Regions from separate parts of the Bacillus sp. 1NLA3E genome, predicted to be linked through region 3. Evidence: riboswitches for the same ligand, from Rfam matches in the RefSeq annotation. Region 3 holds a riboswitch; each other region holds the start of a gene.
The links. Region 3 has a riboswitch for glycine ahead of B1NLA3E_RS07780 (amino acid permease). Riboswitches for the same ligand answer to the same signal wherever they lie in the genome.
Positions count from the first base shown of each region.

Region 1: linked by a shared signal. The riboswitch ahead of gcvT (glycine cleavage system aminomethyltransferase GcvT) and the one ahead of B1NLA3E_RS07780 (amino acid permease) in region 3 are both predicted to bind glycine.
Region 2: linked by a shared signal. The riboswitch ahead of B1NLA3E_RS12800 (ACT domain-containing protein) and the one ahead of B1NLA3E_RS07780 (amino acid permease) in region 3 are both predicted to bind glycine.

Region 1 is NC_021171.1:3,395,233-3,399,601, reverse strand. Features, by position in the region: gene B1NLA3E_RS16260 (YqhG family protein) at 1-54, opposite strand, end outside; gene B1NLA3E_RS16255 (DEAD/DEAH box helicase) at 32-1,720, opposite strand; glycine riboswitch at 1,902-1,990, shown strand; gene gcvT (glycine cleavage system aminomethyltransferase GcvT) at 2,354-3,460, shown strand; gene gcvPA (aminomethyl-transferring glycine dehydrogenase subunit GcvPA) at 3,485-4,369, shown strand, end outside.
Region 2 is NC_021171.1:2,697,686-2,702,054, forward strand. Features, by position in the region: gene B1NLA3E_RS12780 (DedA family protein) at 1-318, opposite strand, end outside; gene B1NLA3E_RS12785 (hypothetical protein) at 549-752, shown strand; gene B1NLA3E_RS12790 (YwbE family protein) at 752-949, shown strand; gene B1NLA3E_RS12795 (PFL family protein) at 1,209-2,570, opposite strand; gene B1NLA3E_RS12800 (ACT domain-containing protein) at 2,585-2,860, opposite strand; glycine riboswitch at 3,142-3,220, opposite strand; gene B1NLA3E_RS12805 (DEAD/DEAH box helicase) at 3,340-4,369, opposite strand, start outside.
Region 3 is NC_021171.1:1,607,250-1,611,618, forward strand. Features, by position in the region: gene B1NLA3E_RS07770 (ABC transporter ATP-binding protein) at 1-318, shown strand, start outside; gene B1NLA3E_RS07775 (lysophospholipid acyltransferase family protein) at 696-1,271, opposite strand; glycine riboswitch at 1,544-1,623, shown strand; gene B1NLA3E_RS07780 (amino acid permease) at 1,808-3,172, shown strand; gene B1NLA3E_RS07785 (M48 family metallopeptidase) at 3,314-4,021, shown strand; gene B1NLA3E_RS07790 (HEAT repeat domain-containing protein) at 4,078-4,369, shown strand, end outside.

The sequences.
Region 1 (4,369 bases), 1.8 Mb from region 3:
GCTGTTCGAATGAAAATACTGTTCCAAAAAATTATGAATTTCCTGCTGCTGCATTTATTTCACCTGCTTTCATTTCTTCCGCAAATTGAATCATTGAGGTTAAATTTTCCATTTTAATCCGCATTTCACCTTCAGATGAGGAGTGGCCAAATATATCGATCATATGATCTTCGAAATTTCCAAACTCTAATCGCGTTAATATATCATCCAACTCACCCACTACTTTTTCGAAAAGATGAATTTTTTCATATAAGAGTTTTAAGATATGTTCTTCGACCGTATCTTTAGTAGCGAAGTTATAAATCAAAACATCTTTTTCTTGACCAAGTCGGTGAATACGTCCAATCCTTTGTTCAAGTCTCATAGGATTCCAAGGCAAGTCAAAATTGATAATATGATTGCAAAACTGGAGGTTTATTCCTTCACCACCTGCCTCTGTAGCAATCAGCACTTGGGCCTGTTTTTGGAAAAGTTCTCGCATCCAGTCTTTTTTACCACGTTTGAAACCACCCCGAAATGGTACGGACGAAATCCCATGCTGCTTTAAAAACCATTGTAAATACATTTGTGTTGCGCGATATTCCGTAAAAATGATTACTTTATCATTGGCTGATTGTATTAATTCCAACGCTTTATTCGCTTTTGTGTTGGTTTGAATCGCCTCCACTTTGTTTATTAATGATTGAATCATTTCTTGGTAAAAGATTGAAGGCGATTCTTGTTTTTTAAGCATATTTTTTAAGGTAAAGTATACCGCTTCTCTACTGCTACAGGCTTCTCGCTGCAGGGTCATAAGTGAAAACTGGCTTGAAGTCATCCAATCGCCATCGGAACGGAGGCCAGAAATTGAATCATAAAGGTCGCGTTCCTCGTTTGTAAATTCAATTGGAATAGTTTCGACTAGTCGTTTTGTCCACTCTATTCCCGTGTCAGCTCGGCGATTCCGAATCATCACTTTATTGACAAGCTCCTTTAAGTGCTCATCATCATTAATCGATCTTGCGTCACGTTTGTATTTTTCAAAAAAGGCCGATTCATTCCCTAAATGGCCAGGTTTAAGTAAGGATACAAGATTAAAAATTTCCTCAATCCGGTTTTGGATGGGAGTGGCTGTAAGGAGTAAGCAAAATTTCTTTTTTAAGCTTTGAACAAACTCATAGTTTTTTGTTTTATTGTTTTTGAGCTTATGAGCTTCGTCGATAATAATTAAATCATAGTTTTGTTCGAAAATTATCTCACGGTGGGGGCTGCGTTTTGCCGTATCGATAGACGAAACGACTACATCATATTGTTCCCAAACATAGCTTTTTCGTTGGGATATAGCAGGAATAAAAAACTTTGTATTCAATTCCGACACCCACTGGGTAACGAGTGAAGCCGGGACAAGGATCAATACTTTTTTTACAAGACCGCGAATCATATATTCTTTTAAAATTAAACCGGCCTCAATTGTCTTACCAAGTCCTACCTCATCGGCTAAAATGGCTTTACCATTCATATTCTCGACTACTTGTTTAGCGACCTCGAGCTGGTGAGGCAACGGGGTTAAATGAGGAAGATGTTTAGGTGCTTGAAGTCCTTCGAATTCTGGAATGACGGTGTGCTGTTCCACATCCACGGCTAATTTGAATAGTTCCCAGTTTCCCCATGGGCCGTCATTGATCATTCTTTGCAAAAATTCATCCTGCCATGAAGAATCAAAATTGATTTGCACGGACATATATTACAGCTCCTTTTAATTAAATAAATATATTGCTCGACCAGGCTTAGCAATGGTAGGATGAAAATAGTTGATAATATTTTGAAATTTGCCACATTAGTAAGTTTTAAAATAATGTCATCTTATATTCCGTATCATTTGGGTATTATCGTACCCATTCTTTAAAAAAATATTGATGCGAATGATAACAAGGGGAGAGACTACTTTAAGTAGCGCCGAAGGAGCAAGCAGATTAGTGAATCTCTCAGGCAAAAGAACTCTTGTTTGACGCACCTCTGGAGAGCGCTCCTTTTAATGGAGCCACCAAAGGGGAAAGCCGGTAACGGTAAACTCTCAGGTACTAGGACAGAGACCACTCGTTAGATAAACGGGAGGTTTCTGTCCTTTTTTTATTTTGGCTGTGTTAAAGCTCAATGTTGATTTTTTGCACAATGTTGATTGGAGCGGATATAGCGGAGACTCCTGCGGGAGCAGCGGGACAGGTGAGACCACACAGGCGCTTAAGCGCCGAGGAGGCTCACCGCCCGCCCCGCGGAAAGGGAGCGCCTGGAGGGAAATCAACATTCTAGTAACAGAGCCTTTATTTTTAGGAAAAGGGCAAAACACCGCTAACTATTGTTGAGGGGGAAAACAATGTCACAGTTGAAACGAACACCTTTATTTGATGTTTACAAACAATATGGCGCGAAAACGATTGATTTTGGAGGGTGGGAACTTCCAGTCCAATTTTCTGGGATTAAGGAGGAACATGAGGCAGTTAGAACAAAAGCAGGTATATTTGATGTTTCCCATATGGGGGAAATTGATGTAACTGGTCCTGACAGTCTTGCTTATCTCCAAAAAATGATGACGAATGATGTTTCACAATTAAATATTGGATCCGCACAGTACACCGCGATGTGTTATGAAAATGGTGGAACTGTAGACGATTTACTTATTTATAAATTGGCGAAGGATCATTTCCTTCTAGTTGTAAATGCCTCAAATATTGAAAAAGACTTCCAATGGTTAACCAAACACCTTAATGGAGATGTCCGCCTTGTTAATTTTTCAGAAAAAACGGCGCAATTGGCTTTACAAGGTCCAGCGGCAGAACGAGTATTGCAAAAACTTGCGAAAGGGACGAACTTAAGTGAGATTGGCTTTTTCCAATTTCAAACCGATGTAATGTTGAATGAAGCTCAGGCTTTGGTGTCAAGGACGGGGTATACCGGAGAAGATGGGTTTGAAATCTATTGTGATACCGAAGATGTTGCGACCATATGGAACGATATTTTAGCAGTGGGTAGCGCTGATGGAGTGATCCCATGTGGATTAGGTGCTCGAGATACACTTCGGTTTGAGGCCATGCTTGCCCTGTACGGACAGGAACTCTCCTCTGATATAACCCCAATCGAGGCTGGAATTGGCTTTGCGGTTAAGGTAAATAAAGAAGCTGATTTTATTGGGAAATCAGTATTAAAGGCGCAGAGAGAGAATGGAGCTTCTAGAAAGCTAGTTGGATTGGAAATGATTGATCGGGGGATTCCGAGACACGGATATCCAGTTTTCAAGGATGGGAGGAAAATCGGTGAAGTGACTACAGGTACACAATCCCCAACTTTAAAAAGAAATATTGGTTTAGCTTTATTACAAGTTGAATATACGCCATTAGGTACTGTGGTCGAAGTAGAAATTCGTGGCAAACAATTGAAGGCCCAAATCGTCAAAATGCCTTTTTATAAAAAAAAGGTTAAGTAAATTTTTATTTGGGAGGAATGATGAATGAAGCATCGCTATTTACCCATGACAGAAAATGATAAGACTGAAATGCTAGCAGCAATAGGCGTTAATTCCGTCGGTGAGTTGTTCAGCGATATTCCAGAACAAGTTAGGTTTAAAGGCGAGTACCAGATCAAGGAAGCAAAATCAGAGCCAGCATTATTGAAGGAACTTACCATATTAGCTGGGAAAAATGCAGATTTAAAATCACACACATCGTTCCTTGGAGCCGGAGTCTACGATCATTACATTCCAACGATTGTTGACCATGTTATATCACGCTCAGAATTTTACACAGCCTATACCCCGTATCAGCCGGAAATTTCGCAAGGCGAGCTTCAAGCTATATTCGAATTTCAAACAATGATTTGTGAGTTAACTGGAATGGATGTGGCTAACTCTTCAATGTATGATGGGGGAACTGCATTGGCAGAGGCCGCAAGCCTGTGTGCTGGTCAAACACGACGGAAAAAAGTACTAGTTTCAAGTACAGTCCATCCAGAAGCCAAAGAAGTATTAAAGACTTATGCGAGAGGCCAATATCTCGAGGTCATCGAAATCCCATACATGGATGGAGTTACTGATTTAGTCTCTCTTCAGGAGTTAACTACTGATGATGTTGCCGCTGTAATCATTCAATATCCAAACTTTTTCGGTAGAATTGAACCATTAAAGGAAATTGAAGAAATTACTCATGCCAAAAAGGCGATGTTTGTCGTCTCTAGCAATCCACTTTCGCTTGGAGCATTAACTCCACCGGGGAAATTCGGGGCTGATATCGTGGTAGGGGATGCACAACCGTTTGGTATCCCTACAGCGTTCGGTGGACCACATTGCGGATATTTTGCTGTGACCACTAAGCTAATGCGAAAAGTACCAGGTAGACTT
Region 2 (4,369 bases), 1.1 Mb from region 3:
ATCAAACCAATCATCTGCTTTGAGAATATCTTTCTGCTTGATTCTAAGATACTTTCCCCATTTATCAATGATTTTCAACAATCTCTCAACATCAATAAGCAATCCGACCCCATACAAAATGACCGCTCCTAAAACAGAACCACCTGTTGCAGCAAAAATGACTCCTAAGATGTTCATATCTGAATAAGTGGTCATAAATCCTCCGAACGTTAGAATTAACTCCGAAGGAATCGGCGGAAAGACATTTTCTAAGAACATTAATAAAAATATACCCAAATATCCAAATTGTTCCATGAAATGGGTAATCCAGCTTTCCATGGTACGCCTCCAAAATTATTATTACTTACCTTGTGTTATTACCTAAATATTCCAGAACTATATAACCTAATTATATCAAACTATTGAAATTCAATTTAGAAATTTGCATTATCCAATCGTTTAAAATATAATCATGGTCGATACTTTTTATTGTAAAAAGATATGGAAATCACTTAAATGTGGGACAATAGTTTATAATTGATATACCACAATACATAGGAGGATGAATTATGACTGATTCCAATCAGCAAGATCAAACCGAAACACCAAAAAAGAAAATGAGCCTACAAGAAGCAATTAAACAACAGCTTGAAAATAAGAAAAATCAAACATCAAATAACAAATCTTTCTCGAATGGATCCACCGCAACCAAAAAATTGAAAAGCCAACAAACAAAAAAGGCAAATAACCAGGCTAGAAGAACGGGTGTATAATGAACGGACAAAATAGAAAAGACATTACTCCTGGGACTGCCGTTGAAATTGTCTTAAAATCAGATCAAAAAACCGGCAAACTAACGAGTGGTGTAGTGAAAGATATTCTAACCAACTCTAGTACACACCCCCATGGAATAAAAGTAAGACTAACGGATGGACAAGTTGGACGAGTCCAGATAATACGCGGGAAATAAGATTGTCCCAAATATTACTATAGGCCGGGTTAAAGATCAATGTTGATTTTTTGCACCATGTTGATTGGAGTGGAAGGCGCGAAGACTCCTGCGGGAGCAGCGGGAAAGGTGAGACCCCGCAGGCGCTTAAGCGCCGAGGAGGCTCACCGCCCGCCCCGCGGAAAGCGAAGCGCCTGGAGCGGAAATCAACATTCTAGTTTAACAGCCCCTTGATATAAAAAAGCATTCAAGGAATTCACCTCGAATGCTTTTTTGTGTATTAATTAATTAATGCCTGCAATGGAGCCGGTATTCGACCGCCTCGACGGATAAATTTTTCTGAGCTGAATGGATTGACACCCATTACTGGTGCACGGCCTAGTAACCCACCGAATTCTACTAAATCCCCTTCTATTTTACCCGGGACAGGGATAACCCGAACTGCGGTTGTCTTTTTGTTAATCATCCCAATTGCTGCTTCATCGGCAATGATCGCTGATAAGGTAGATGGAGTTACATCTCCTGTAATGGCTATCATATCGAGACCGACCGAGCAGACGCATGTCATCGCTTCTAATTTGGAAAGTGTTAATGATTTATCGAGAATACCACGAATCATTCCGTTATCTTCACTAACGGGGATGAACGCGCCACTTAGGCCACCGACGTATGAACTAGCCATAGCCCCACCCTTTTTCACGGCGTCATTCATAAGGGCGAGTGCGGCAATTGTTCCATGTGTACCCACACGCTCGAGACCGATTTCTTCAAGAATTTCAGCAACACTGTCGTTTATCGCATTAGTTGGTGCAAGCGACAAATCCATAATTCCAAATGGAACACCAAGTCGCTCCGCTACCACTCGACCAATTAATTCACCAGCACGAGTAATTTTAAAAGCTGTTTTCTTGATGACTTCTGATACTTCGCCAAGGTCCGCCTCAGGATGACGTTTAAGTGCATTCAAGACAACGCCTGGACCGCTTACGCCAACATTAAGAACAACTTCCCCTTCACCTGATCCGTGAAAAGCACCAGCCATAAATGGGTTGTCCTCCACAGGATTACAAAACACCACAAGCTTTGCGCAGGCTAGACCATTTTGGTCTTTTGTACGTTCGGCCGCTTCTTTAATAATCACACCAAGTTTACTAACTGCATCCATATTAATACCTGTTCTTGTTGTAGCAACTGAAACAGACGCACATACTCGCTCGGTTACACTTAATGCCTCTGGTAATGCATCGAGCAAGGTTTGGTCCCCTTTTGCAATTCCTTTATGTACGAGAGCAGAATATCCTCCGATAAAATCAATTCCTAGTATTACGGCTGCTCGATCTAGCGTTTTTGCTAATATGATTGCTTGGTCTTTAGTTGCATTACCAAGAATTTCGGCAATGGGAGTGATCGAAATGCGTTTATTGATGATTGGAATCCCGAACTCTTTTTCAACTTCTTCGGCTACTTCTTTTAACCGACTAGCATAGTTCACTATTTTATCGTAGACTCGGTCATTCATTTTTTCAAAATCAGAGTCAGCACAATCATGAAGATTAATCCCCATTGTTACGGTCCGAATGTCCAAGTTTTCCATTTGGACCATGCGGATCGTTTCCATCATTTCTTGAATAGCAATATTCATTTGTTAATCCCCCTTTAAATCCGGTGCATGGCTTGGAAAATTTCTTCAAGCTGTATATTTATTTTAAGGCTAAGTTCCTCACTAACTTCATCAAAATGTTTTTGTAAAACATCTAAATTTTCAGTTCCAGATACATCTACAATCATCATCATTGTAAAAAAGTCCTGTAGTATCGTCTGGCTAATATCAAGAATGTTGATGCTATTCTCTGACAGGATGTTGGTCACCTTGGCGATAATGCCCACTTGATCTTTTCCAACTACACTTACAACTGCACGTCTTTTGTTCATGATTTTCACCTCATTAGTATTTTTAAAAAAATAGCTCTGTTAAACTAGGCTGTTGATTTCCGCTCCAGTCACTTCGCTTTCCGCGGGGCGGGCGGTGAGCCTCCTCGGCGCTTAAGCGCCTGTGGGGTCTCACCTGTCCCGCTGCTCCCGCAGGAGTCTTCGTGCCTTCCACTACAATCAACTTTGTGCAAAAAATCAACATTGAGCTTTAACACAATAAAAAAAAGATTGGATTTCTCCAATCTTGGTAGGTAGTAGAATAACATACAAAAATATGTATTAGTTACTCTTCTGTCCTTTTGCCTGAGATTGTGAATCCTTCGGCGCCACGCAATTGGCGGTCTCTCCAGAAGCTGCTCCTGTAATAGTGTTACCCATAACATTCATCGCTTTCGATATATTTAAATAATAAAGTGATACTATCAATTATTTATGGACACGTCAATAGAGGATTTAGAATTTATTACAAAATTTAATATTTATCTATTATTAGGTCCTTGAGACTTAAAATCATTCCGCTTTTTTGAAGGGCGAGAAATCTGAGACTTTACCTCATTTCGGCCTCTTGATGGACTGGAACCAGCAGACTTGACCTCGTTCCGACTCCTCTGTGGACGGGAATCAGCAGACTTGACCTCGTTCCGGCTCCTCTGTGGACGGGAATCAGCAGACTTGACTTCGTTCCGGCTTCTCTGTGGACGGGAATCAGCAGACTTGGCTTCGTTCCGGCTCCTCTGTGGACGGGCACCTTCATTTCGATTTCTTGCTGGACGCGCGCCTTCGGACCTAACTTCATTTCGGTCTCTTGGTTGGCGTGGAACCTCGGACTTTTTACCTTTAACTTCTGTTCTGCTTCGTGAATCTTTTAACAAATTACCTCTTCGATCTCTTGTGATGTTAGGATCCTCAAACTTATTACTACGCTTATCTCCTTGTCTTCGGGGACCTTCAGTACGTCCTGATCTTCCCTTTCGATTGCCCCGTCTCTCCATTTGGCTTGAGGAAGAGCGATTCGGACGATCCACAGTTTCATCATCTGTCTTTTCCATATTACCAAGATTTTGTTTTTCAATTGATAAATTGAGTTCTTTTTCGATCAAATCAAGAAGCGGGCGATCCTTAGAAGCATATAATGTGATTGCCATGCCGGTCATACCTGCTCTACCTGTTCTACCAATTCGGTGAATATAGCTTTCTGAATCAAGAGGAATATCATAGTTGTATACATGGGTAACCCCTTCAACATCAAGCCCTCTAGCAGCAACATCTGTAGCAATCAGCAATTGCACCTCAGCATCTCTAAATCGTTTCATAACCTGTTCTCTTTTAGCTTGTGACAGATCTCCATGTAACTCATCGCATTTATACCCATGTGATCTAAGTGCTTCATAAAGCTTGCTTACTCTTCGTTTCGTTCGGCAAAAAATAACAGCTAAGAATGGTCGATGTGCTTCAATTAGTCCGATCAGCGTTGCTTGTTTGGCTCTGTCCACAGTATGAATCGCCAAT
Region 3 (4,369 bases):
GAAAGAGTGGGAATTGGTGATCGGATTCATCACCGACCAAACCAGCTTTCGGGTGGTCAGCAACAGCGGGTTGCCATTGCTCGTGCATTGGTTGGCGAATGTCCTTTAATCTTGGCAGATGAGCCAACGGGTGCTCTTGACCAAAAGACAGGAAGGGAAGTTCTAGCTTTTATTCAAAAGCTTAACGATGAAGGAAAAACAATCATCATCATTACTCACGATGAAAGTATAGCTGCAAAAGCCAAAAGAACAATATACGTTGAAGACGGACTGATCAAACAGTATCCCGGAAAAACAGCTCAAGAATATACTTATTAAAAACGTACCTTTTTAAGGCAAGCTAGGAGACAGGCACTATCAAAAAAATGATGGTGCTTTTTGCTTTATTTCCATTTCTTTTAAAAAGGATATGTTAAAGCTCAATGTTGATTTTTTGCACAATGTTGATTGGAGCGGAAGGTGCGAAGACTCCTGCGGGAGCAGCGGGACAGGTGAGACCCCGCAGGCGCTTTAGCGCCGAGGAGGCTCACCGCCCGCCCCGCGGAAAGCGAAGCACCTGGAGCGGAAATCAACAGGCCCGTTAGCATAGACAATCTTATATTAAAAAACGGGATTGATTTGATGAATAAAGGTGTTAAGGAATAAATTGTATAGTGCATAAGTAGTAATCAAAATTTTGAAAAAGAACTCACCAGTTAGGAAAGTTCTCTGTTGGGGTTAAGTTTTTTTATTTCTTCAGCAATTTGATTGGCGACGGCTTCATGTCCCAATCCTTCTTCAAAAGTAATCGGTTTTCCAAAAATAACCCCCGCCGGTTTAAACCAACCACTCCTTGTACCATAAATATAGGTAGGTACAACGGGCGCTTTGCTTTTGGCAACGATAAAACCAATCCCTTTTTTTGCCTCCTGCATTTCTCCTTCTTTAGAACGAGATCCTTCGATAAAAATAGAAAATAAACCATTTTCTTTTAATATTCTTAATGTGTATTTTAGTGATTTAATGTCAGCTTGTCCTCTTTTTATTGGAAAACATCCTAATTCAGTAATAACCCAAGAGAAAAACTTGTTTTTTAAAAAAAGTTCCTCTTTTCCCATGATATACATTTTTCGTGGGGTGTATACGCCCACTAAGGGTGCATCAAAATTACTAGAATGATTCATTGCTAAAATAGCTGAACCTTCAGGTATATTTTCTATTCCTTTAATGTTAATTCTAAATCGTATGTTTAAGAGAATTCTAACAACCGTAATGGCAATTTTATAAAACAACCTAATCAAACCTTTCCTTATTTAAGCATGATAAAAGTATATTATGAGAATTCATATTAGTAAATATGTGTATTGCTTCATTTGTTCAAAATGAAATATTAATCAGCCTTGAAACAGCACATGGTAGGAATTTTTATAATAGAGCTAGGGACAAAAATAAATTTTTTCTAAAATGGTCTTGACGAAATGTATTAATACTGATAACATTTTAAATTATCTTACAATAATTAAATAATAAGAAAGCTATGATTGCTATGGATCAAACTATAGCAGGAGCAGCTTCTGGAGAGATCGCAATTATTTGCGACGCCGAAGGGTTCACAATCTCAGGCAAAAGGACAGAAGAGTACCGAATACTATTTGTTATTCTCTCGTAGAATAGTAACCGATATTATTTGTTATTCTTAACCTTGTTGAGATTGGAGATTTCCAATCTCTTTTTTTATTGTGTTTTTTACTTGGTTCATTTTTTCATCTGCAAGAAAAAGAATAATCGTTATATTTTTTACTATCAAATTAGATATGGGGGAATTAGGGTGGCACAGAAAGAGTTAAAGAGAGATCTGAAAAATCGGCACGTCCAATTAATCGCCATTGGCGGAACGATTGGAACAGGATTATTTTTAGGATCAGGGAAAGCAATCCAATTAGCTGGTCCATCTATCATCCTAGCCTATTTAATCGTTGGAATCGCCTGCTTTTTTGTCATGAGGGCTTTGGGAGAACTACTTTTATCAAATGCTGGTTATCATTCATTTACGGATTTTGCTGTGGATTATATTGGACCATGGGCAGGTTATGTAACTGGTTGGACATATTGGTTTTGTTGGATTATGACTGCTATGGCTGATATTATCGCCGTTGGTGTTTATGTACAATATTGGTTTGATATCCCTCAATGGGTACCGGCTTTAGCGGTTTTAGTTATTTTATTGGGGCTGAATTTGCTGACAGTAAAACTTTTTGGTGAGTTAGAGTTTTGGTTTGCCATCATTAAAGTGGTAACGATTCTTGCACTGATTGCAATTGGGGTTGTATTGCTAGTGATGGGTTTCAAAACAGATGCTGGAACGGTTTCTGTAAAGAATCTATGGGAATTTGGCGGTCTTTTTCCAAATGGAGTATCCGGCTTCTTACTATCGTTTCAAATGGTTGTTTTTGCTTTTGTCGGTGTTGAATTAGTCGGGATATCAGCGGCCGAAACGGCAAATCCCAAAAAAAATATTCCATCTGCAATTAATAAAATTCCGTTGAGGATCCTGTTTTTCTATGTGGGCGCACTCGTGATTCTTTTATGCATAAATCCGTGGACGCAATTGAATGCGGCTAATAGTCCTTTTGTAAAGACATTTAGTTTAGTGGGAATTCCAATTGCTGCCGGAATCATTAATTTTGTGGTCTTAACATCAGCAGCTTCTGCCTGTAATAGTGGTTTGTTTTCAACAAGCCGAATTTTATATAATTTAAGCCGTAATGAACAGGGGCCAGCAAAATTTGCTAAATTAAATAAAAACCATGTTCCTAGTAGCGCTTTGTTTACATCAACGCTTGTTCTTTCCGGTGGAGCTCTCTTGAGTAAGCTAGTTCCGGAACAAGCTTTTGGGATTGTGACGACTATTAGTGCGATTTGCTTTATATGGGTATGGAGTATTATTTTAATTTCTCATATCCGTTATACGAAATCTCGCCCAGATTTACGGGAAAAATCGATTTTTAAAGCACCGCTCACACCATTTATTAATTATGCTGTGCTCACATTTTTTGCTTTTCTGCTAATTGTTATGTTATTTGCCGAAGCAACCCGTACCGCCTTATTAATGACACCGCTATGGTTCGTACTATTATTTACCTTGTATTCTTTCAGAAAGAAAAAGGAAAAAGCGATAAGGTTAACTGCTTAAACGGTCTCATATTTAACCGCTGAGTAATGTTTTTAAAACCTCCTACTATTAAATTAAAGTAGGGGGTTTTTTTATGAATTCTCCAATGATAAAATTGCACTTTAATAGGAAGCAAAAATAACGGGAACTTCAGGTGATAAAATGATCCATACCTATTTGGGTGAGACAATCAGTTTTGATATAGTTTATAAAAAGCGGACAAGCATGGGGATTTATATAGATTTTTATGGAAATGTTGAAGTTCAGGTTCCTAAAGGAACAGCAGAAGAACAAGTGATTAAACTATTAGAGGGAAAATGGGAAATCATTCAGCAGAAAATAAAGGAAATGAAGGATAGAGCTACTGGGAGCACGGAGAAGTTCTATAATGAGGGTGAATCCTTTCTTTATTTAGGGAACACTGTTTCCATCCTAATTTCCCAGGATATAAACATCAAGAAAGACAAAGTTGTGTTGGAGGGTGATAAGCTGCACGTGTATGTGAAGGATCATGAAGATGAGAAAATAAAACAGGCTTTAAAACGTTTTTATTTTCAAAAGTGTAAAGCGCTAGTAGAGAAACGGATTCAATTCTATCAAAGCAATTTTAAATTAAAACCGCGCTCGATCCGTATTTCTGATAATAATAGTACTTGGGGTACCTGCGATTCGATGCGACAATTAACGTTCAATTGGAAGTTGGCAATGGCACCAATGGAGGTGATTGACTACGTAGTCGTTCATGAAATGTGTCATATGCTCCATATGAATCACGATCGATCCTTTTGGCGCCTTGTTGGTAAAATAATTCCCGATTATGAAGAGCGACAAAACTGGTTAACTTTATCAAGTTGGAAAATGATTGTTTAATGGATTTAGGTTATGATAAAGGCGAAGGATTATATAATAGAAGGAGTTTGGAGCGATTGAAAAATACAGAAGAAAAAAGAACATTACCTGAGAATTATGAAGAATTAAAAAAACAGGCAAATCGAACGGCTGATTGGCGAGAACGACTCCATGCAGTGGAAGAGTTAGGACAATGGAAGAATAAATACGTAATCGAGATCTTGATGCGATTAATGAAAAATGATGCTGTGTACAAGATTCAAGAAGCTGCTTACCAAAACTTGAAAAGATTAGGTGAAGATGTAGAGTTACCGCCACGGAAAAAAGGTGATTTGGTTAAAGATGTTTCTAAAGTTATCATAAGAATCA